One region of the Methylobacillus sp. DLP286 genome, then DNA from elsewhere that is predicted to be linked to it. Evidence: riboswitches for the same ligand, from Rfam matches in the RefSeq annotation. Region 1 holds a riboswitch; the other holds the start of a gene.
What was found. Region 1 has a riboswitch for cobalamin ahead of ACWXTG_RS11605 (TonB-dependent receptor domain-containing protein). Riboswitches for the same ligand answer to the same signal wherever they lie in the genome.
Positions count from the first base shown of each region.

Region 2: another riboswitch for cobalamin. It lies ahead of nrdA (class 1a ribonucleoside-diphosphate reductase subunit alpha); the one in region 1 lies ahead of ACWXTG_RS11605 (TonB-dependent receptor domain-containing protein).

Region 1 is NZ_CM153145.1:2,440,736-2,444,944, reverse strand. Features, by position in the region: gene ACWXTG_RS11625 (DUF2237 family protein) at 1-284, shown strand, start outside; RNA gene ssrS (6S RNA) at 307-487, opposite strand; gene ACWXTG_RS11615 (cell division protein ZapA) at 561-869, opposite strand; gene ACWXTG_RS11610 (hypothetical protein) at 866-1,066, opposite strand; cobalamin riboswitch at 1,184-1,406, shown strand; gene ACWXTG_RS11605 (TonB-dependent receptor domain-containing protein) at 1,523-3,394, shown strand; gene ACWXTG_RS11600 (hypothetical protein) at 3,469-4,038, shown strand; gene cobO (cob(I)yrinic acid a,c-diamide adenosyltransferase) at 4,035-4,209, shown strand, end outside.
Region 2 is NZ_CM153145.1:428,040-432,248, reverse strand. Features, by position in the region: gene nrdA (class 1a ribonucleoside-diphosphate reductase subunit alpha) at 1-1,804, opposite strand, end outside; cobalamin riboswitch at 1,955-2,167, opposite strand; gene ACWXTG_RS02045 (thioredoxin family protein) at 2,358-2,681, shown strand; gene ACWXTG_RS02040 (hypothetical protein) at 2,703-3,899, opposite strand; gene ACWXTG_RS02035 (LysR family transcriptional regulator) at 4,019-4,209, shown strand, end outside.

The DNA.
Region 1 (4,209 bases):
GCTGTGAAACCGGGCCCGAAGACATCGGCAGCCATACCGTGTGCGCCATGATGACCGAGGAATTCCTCGCATTCTCGCTTTCTAGGGGAAACGACCTCAGCACACCGCGGCCGGAATACGGCTTCCCCGGGCTGACGCCGGGCGAGCGCTGGTGCCTGTGCGCATCGCGCTGGCACGAAGCCGCCGAGGCAGGCTATGCCCCGCCAGTGGTGCTGGAAGCGTCCCACGAGCGTGCATTGGAGATTGTCAGCCTTGCCGACTTGGAATACCACGCCTTGAGATAAGGACCTTGAGAGCCTGAAATGGGAGTTCCCCGCAAATGCCATCCGGACCGGCATCCTGAACCTGTACGGTTCAAGTGGTAACGACCTAAAGCTACGTTAGGTACACCCGCATCGGAGCGCGCACACTGTTACTTAACAGACCGAAACCAAAGCCAAATTTATGGTTCAAGGAATCTATGGCCCGAACAGCACCGCAGGGAACAAAGGGAAGAGGACGGGATCATCCGGCCTCTGAAAACTTGTGGCAGTTGAACTGTCTTGGATTAAAAAACCGCTTTAAAACAGCTGGTTTTGATCGTCGCCGACGGCAGTATCAATCTGCTCCTGCATGGAAGCAATTCTACGCTTTAAATCGCCAATGTCAAAACCGCCGGCATCCGTCGTCAATAGCTCATGCGCGATATTGAGCGCCGCCATGATGGCAATCTTCTCGGCACCGACCACCTTGCCGGTATCGCGGATTTCGCGCATTTTCTTGTCGAGATAATCGACCGAGCGCAACAAGGCCTCGCGCTCATCGTCAGTACACGCGATCGTCAGCTCGCGCCCCATGATGCTGACATCGACGCCACGCACGCTGCTCATACGGTTCCCTCCGGAAGACGCTCGATCAGGGCCTGCAGCTTCTGGCTGGCAAGCTCCATGTTTTCCTTCATCTGCTTGTTGTCATCCTGGGAGCGCACAAGCTCCTGACGGAGCTCAAGATTTTCAGCCCGCAACAATTGGCATAGGGATATCAGCCGCGTGAGCTTTTCTTCCAACGTGATCAAATCAGCATTCATGGCGCCACTATAATTGCAAAATCAGCACATGGTCAACTGCACCCAAGAATTTATGGCATGTTTACAATATCTTATATTGAAAACTTATTTCACCGCATAAAGAGCGAATCATTTATAATCAATAGCAAGTTTTGAGGTGTCCTTGGCCTGTTCATGGCGCAAGGGTGAAACTGGGAAACAGGTGCGTGGCATCCCGACGATGCGATCCACAATGCCTGTGCTGCCCCCGCAACGGTAAGCAAGCCGGTATGCCAACATGCCACTGTGAGAAGTTTTCATGGGAAGGCGGCATATCACTGATCTTGCAAGCCCGGAGACCGGCCTGAAGACGACTAGGAAGTGCTGCGGGGATGCGGCTGACCGATGACCATCCGGCGACGGATCATGCCCTCTGCACACTCTCATTCGTTACCAGCTCTTGCGGGGCCGCGAGAGCCTTATGGAGTTTGCAGTTTGATGTTCCGATTTTCCCTGGGCACCGCCCTTGCCGCAATCTATTCCCTACCCCTGGCGGCCAATGCTGCCGATCTCCGGCTGGAAGACACTATTGTCACGGCTTCGCGTACTGAACAGAAAAGCAGCGAGGTAATCGGTGATGTATCCGTCATTACAGCCGAGCAAATACAAAAGGCTGGTCAGTCCACGCTGGCAGAGTTACTGGCGATGCAGCCTGGCATCGAAATGAGCAGTAACGGCGGCGTTGGCAAATCGACCAATATCTACATGCGCGGCGCCAACACTGCGCACACTCTGATTCTGATTGACGGCGTACGCATCAGCTCTGCCACTACCGGCGAAACTGCCATTCAACACATTCCCCTGAGCCAGATTGATCATGTGGAAATCCTGCGCGGACCGGCCAGCAGCATGTATGGAGCTGACGCCATTGGCGGTGTCATCCAGATATTCACCAAGAAAGGCCAAGGCGCGCCTAAATTCAATGCATCAGTAGGACTCGGCACCTACGGTACGGCAATCGGTGAAGCAGGCGTAAACGGCCGCATAGGCAATACCAGCTACAGCCTGCAAGGCGGCATGACCCATGTGCATGGCATCAATGCCGTTCGCAACAAAAATGCGGTCAGTTATAACGCAGATGCCGATGGTTTTCGCAACCAGAACCTCAGTGCGAACATCAGCCAGCACCTCACGGAAAACCACGAAATTGGGCTGAACATTCTCGTGACCGACAGCCGGAATTTCAATGATGGCGGATCCTCACGCACTACCGCCAGATATGATTACTTCCTTGACCAGACCTTGTCGAGTTATACCCTATTCAGTAAAAACCGTTTCACCGATGCATGGGCCAGCACATTCAGCATTGCAAGAAGCATTGACGATCTATCGTCCTACACCAAACGTCCGGCATCAACTACCGAAAGCATGATCAAGACCACCCAGGATCAATACATCTGGCACAACATATTGACTACGAAAGCCGGGGTATTCAACATCGGCGTGGAACGGCGGGAGCAGAAAGTCGAATCCAACGCCACGCCCGCCCTGCTGGTGACGGAGCGGGATATCCAATCCTATCTCGCCGGCTGGCAAAGACAATTTGATCAACACCGCGTCCAGATCAACCTGCGCAATGATGACAACTCCCAGTTTGGCAACAAAACCACTGGCAATATCGGCTACGCCTATCAAATCACACCACAGTGGAAAGCCAACGCCAGCTTTGGCACCGCTTTCGCCGCGCCAACATTCAACCAGCTCTACGCTCCCGCGACCGCTTTCGGTGGCGTGACTTATGCCAGCAATCCCGACCTCAAACCTGAAGAGTCCCGCAACAAGGAAATCGGATTGCAGTATGAAAACGGCCAGCATGCGGCCGGCGTGTTGTATTACCACAATGATATCGACAACCTGATTACCCGCACGGCATCGGGCAACTTCCGGCAAACAGTCAATATCGACCAGGCAAGGTTACGAGGCCTCACATTGAATCTGCGAACATCAATTGCAGGATTTATTATTAGAGCAAATGCTGATTTCCAGCGTCCTGAAGATGCCGGCAATGGCAACCTGCTACCTCGCAGAGCAAAAGAGCATGGGGCACTGTCTCTCGCCAAATCATTTGGCGCTTGGGAGTGGGGAAGTGAAATTATCACATCCGGTCATCGTTTCAACGATACGTCCAACACTGAACGCCTCTCCGGCTATACCCTGGTCAACCTATACGGCAACTACCGCATCAACGACGACTGGTCCGTGAATACGCGCGTCAACAACCTGTTCGACCGCAAGTACGAATTGGCGAAGGATTACGGCACGTTTGGCGCCAACCTGTTTGTATCCGTGCGCTATGCGCCTACGCTGTAAATCCTCTGGCGGCTGCGGATTTCGGTTAAAATTCAGTGTTTTTGATCATTGACCCAGCCCTAAGGAAGACAACCATGCTGACACTCAACAAGAATCACCAGATCATGATCGGCCTCGTACTGGCCGCCTTGCTCATCGTGACCCGCGGCCATCATTTCGCCGCGATCAACCACCTGCCCAGCGCATCCTGGGCGATATTCTTCCTGGCCGGGGTCTACCTGCGCCCGGCCTGGACATTCCCTGCCCTGCTCGGCCTGGCCGCCGCGCTCGATTTCGCCGCCGTGACCTGGGGCGGCGTGGACGGCTTCTGCACTTCGCCGGCCTACGGCTTCCTGTTGCCTGCCTACGGCAGCCTCTGGCTCGGCGGCCGCTGGTTCGCCAAACGCTACCAGTTTGCCTTCAAGCGCCTTGCCACGCTGGCAGCCACTGTCGTCGCCAGCAGCTTTGTCTGCCACCTGTTCTCCAGCGGCGGCTTCTATTTCTTCTCCGGCCGCTATGCCGACCCCACCCTGGCCGAATTCCTGCCGCGCATCGCCAAGTACTACCCATCCTCGCTGGGCACGTTGGCGTTCTATGTGGCGACTGCCGCCATCATCCATATTGTGGTGAAAGCGCTATACGCTGACAACAAACGAACCGCATGACCGACCAGAAGAAACCAGACCTCAACCAGCGCCATTCAGAGCGGATGGCGCGCAAGAAAACCATCGTTGACGCCAAGATAGAGGCCGCCCGTACCGAACGCGGCCTATTACTGGTCAATACCGGCAACGGCAAGGGCAAGTCCACTTCCGCCTTCGGCCTGCTCGCCCGCG
Region 2 (4,209 bases), 970 kb from region 1:
CCCAGTCCAGTTGCAATGCTTCCTGGCACACCGCATCGAGGTCCTTCTTGTAGGTGTCGATGGGCAGCAGGCCTTGCGAATAAGTGGTTTCATTGAACGCGCCGCAAGGGCCGAACTCGCGCGCGAGCTGCACCGAGGCCTTCAACAGGTAGTACTGGATCGCCTCGAAGGTGCGGTGGGTCAGCCCCAGCGCCGCATCGTCGGTGTAGCCGGTGCCGTTCTTGGCGAGGTAATAGGCGTAGTTGATCACGCCCACGCCCAGCGAGCGGCGCTTGTCGGTAGCGTTGAGCGCGGCCTTGACCGGGTAATCCTGGTATTCGAGCAAGGCGTCCAATGCACGCACGACGAGATCGGCCAGCCCTTCCAGTTCGTCGAGGCTTTCAAGCGCGCCGAGGTTGAACGCGGACAAGGTGCACAATGCGATCTCGCCGTTCTCGTCGTTGATATCCTCGAGCGGGTGCGTCGGCAGCGCAATTTCCATGCACAGGTTGGATTGGCGCACCGGGGCCAGCTTGGGGTTAAACGGGCTGTGGGTATTGCAATGGTCGACGTTCTGGATATAGATGCGGCCCGTGCCCGCCCGTTCCTGCATCAGGAGCGAGAATAGGTCCACTGCCGGCAGCGTGCGCTTGCGGAGGCTGTCGTCCGCCTCGTATTGCGTATACAGGCGCTCGAACTCGTCCTGGTCGGCGAAGAAGGCGTCATAGAGGCCGGGCACGTCGTGCGGCGAGAACAGCGTGATGTCGCCGCCCTTGATCAGGCGCTGGTACAGCAGGCGGTTGATCTGCACGCCGTAGTCTAGGTGGCGCACGCGGTTTTCCTCGACGCCGCGGTTGTTCTTGAGCACCAGCAGCGATTCGACTTCCAGGTGCCACAAGGGATAGAACAAGGTCGCCGCACCGCCGCGCACGCCGCCCTGCGAGCAGGACTTCACCGCCGCCTGGAACAACTTGTAGAACGGCAGGCAGCCGGTATGCTGCGCCTCGCCGCCGCGGATCTCGCTGCCCAGCGCGCGGATGCGGCCCGCGTTGACGCCAATGCCCGCGCGTTGCGAGACGTATTTCACGATCGCGCTGGTGGTGGCGTTGATGCTGTCCAGGCTGTCGTCGCACTCGATCAACACGCAGGAGCTGAACTGGCGCGTCGGCGTGCGCACGCCGGACATGATGGGCGTAGGCAGGGAAATCTTGAAAGTGGACACCGCATCGTAGAAACGCTTGATGTATTCCAGGCGCGCCTTGCCCTCGTACTTGGCGAACAGGCTCATCGCCACCAGGATATAGAGGAACTGCGGGCTTTCGTAGATTTTCTTGGTCACCCGGTTCTGCACCAGGTATTTGCCTTCCAGCTGCTTCACGGCGGCGTAGGAGAAATTCATGTCGCGCCAGTGGTCGATATGGTCGTTGAGCTCGTTGAACTCTTCACGGCTATAGTCGGCGAGGAGATGCTGGTCGTACTTGCCCATCTCGGTGAGCTTGGTGACGTGGTCGAACAAGTGCGGCGGCTCGAACTGGCCGTAGGCAATCTTGCGTAGGTGGAAAATCGACAGGCGCGCCGCCAGGTACTGGTAATCCGGCGTATCCTCGGAGATTAAGTCCGCGGCGGACTTGATGATGGTTTCATGGATGACGTCGGTACGAATCCCGTCGTAGAACTGGATATGCGATTTCAGCTCGACCTGCGATACCGATACGTTGTCCAGTCCCTGCGCCGCCCAATCGATCACGCGATGGATCTTGTCCAGGTTGATCGGTTCCCGGCGACCATCCCGCTTGGTGGCATTCATGGATTCATACTTTGTCATCTAAGGCTCCCTGTCAGGAAGCAAGGCATCCTCATGACCACGCATCGATTGCCGAGGCAACCGAGCAACAATCACAAAGCAGCATGACGGGCAAGGCGCCGACGCATCAGCGCAATACCCTATCCGGCCGAGGACACCCCGCCTCAAACGTTATGAAAATGATCTACGGCAGGTTTCCTGGCTCCCAGGTCCACATGACCGGCCTGTCTTCCCGGGCCTCACACTTTCAGGCCCAGTGACCCTTGTTGGCATGCCACTCACTGGTTACAGTTGCGGGGGCAGCTGCGGCTTGGCAAGGCACCGCCCTGCGACCGCATTCCCTTTTTCCGACTCAATCGAACAACCGTCGAACACCGTAGATGGGATGGACTATAGCGCAATAAAATGTGCTTGTGTACACTCAAAAACACTAGATATTGTTTTTTTGAGATATATGCAGGATTTTTAAGGGGAATTTTTTTGCGAATTTTTTACTCGGATTTTGGTCATTCATGGACACGGCCACCATGCCACAATCCCCTATCATGAAACGCAAGTTCCGCCAAGCCAGATAATGAAACCAGCCCTGAATCCAGAACCAAGCCGCGACGATATCGATGCAACGCCGGGATGGTTGTTGCTGGAGTTCGGCGCCAGCTGGTGCGGCTTTTGCCAGGCGGCGCAGCCTTCGCTCAGCGCGGCATTACGGCAATTCCCCGCCCTGCGTCACGAACGCATCGAGGACGGCAGAGGCAGGCGGCTGGGCCGCAGCTTCAAGGTGAAGTTATGGCCTACCTTGATCCTGTTGCGGGGTGGGACGGAAGTCGGGCGCGTGGTGCGCCCGGAAAGCCGGGAAGACATCTCGGCGCTGCTACAGGCGCACTTGCCTTCATCCTAACAATCCAGCGCTACACCCTTTTCAAGCCACCGGTTTACGGGCTACCAGGACAGTCAGATTGTCATCGGCCTTCACGCAACAAGCGTGACGCAACCGCACAGCGGCGTCGGAGACCAGCAAATCTTCGGCAATACTGGCCTCGCCTTCATTCAGGCCGCGCGCCAGCGCGACCACCTCGGCAATCTTTTCATCGGCAAAGGCCAGGCAGGACCTGGTTGCCGCATCCATCGCCTGCTCATGCGCCAGCGTCGCCGGCACATGCAGCAAGGAACAGCTGGGGGCTACCCAAAGCCTGTCGCCGAGCTTATGCGCCAATGGCTGCAACAGACCGAGGCTCTGCCTCAGGTCATTGCGCAAAATGCCACGGCCGTCCACGATGCCGGCGGACAATATCCAATGCCCAGGCAAGGCATTGAGCCATGGCGCCAATTGCTCAGGCGCACTGACCAGGTCGAGATGAATGCCGTCCACTGGCAAATGCGTGACAAAGCCTTGATAGCGGGCGACATTGCCGAAATAGGTGCCGAGCAATATCGCCGGCCGCTGCGTGCGGAACCAGGCATATGCGCGTTCGAAAGCGCCCAGCCATGCATCATCCAGGTCCAAGGCTAGAATGGGCTCTTCAAGCTGCAGGCAGGCAATCTTGCGGTGGTACAGCTCCTTCAGCAAATGCGCATACTGTTCCGCCAGCCTATCCAGCAGCTGCAAACGGTCGCAGCCATCCGCGCCGCTCAAATACAGCAGGCTGACAGGCCCCAGCAACGCCGCCTTGACCGGCATGGAACGCGCCTGCGCTTCGTCGAGCTGGCTCAGGAATTCATGGGCGTTGATCGTGAAGCTGGTATCCGCATCGAGCTCCGGCACGATATAGTGGTAGTCGGTATCGAACCACCTGGCGGTTTTCATGGCCGGTTGGACGGCATTGCCGCGCGCCAGCGCAAAATAGTCATGTTCGGATAAAACGCCCTGAAAGCCAAATCTTCTGGGAATCGCGCCGAACATCACCGCATGGTCGAGCACGTGGTCGTAAAATGAGAAATCCCCTGCGGTGATGAAGTCCAGCCGCTTTTGCTTGCTCCAATGCCGCTCCCGCAGACCCTTGCCTATTTCCTGCAATCCCGCCGCAGTCAGGTCGCCCTTCCAGAACGCCTCCAGGGCGTATTTGAGCGCACGTTTTTCACCGATGCGCGGATACCCGAGAATATGTGCGCTTGCCATACCCAATGCCTTGCTTGAATTTTTAACGAAACCGCGAATTTTCCGGCAGGCAAGCAATTTAAAAAAGCGAAAGTTTTTTTGGTAAAATTGAATTCATTTCATATCTATCCAAGCTTCTTATGCTGGAAATCCGCCACCTGAAATCCTTGATCGCGATTGCCGACACTGGAAAACTGGCCCATGCCGCAGAGCGGGTCTTCCTCACGCAATCCGCGCTCTCGCACCAGATCCGCGTGTTGGAGAAACATTACGACACCACCCTGTTCCAGCGCACCGCGCACGGCATCCGCTTCACGCCCGCCGGGGAACG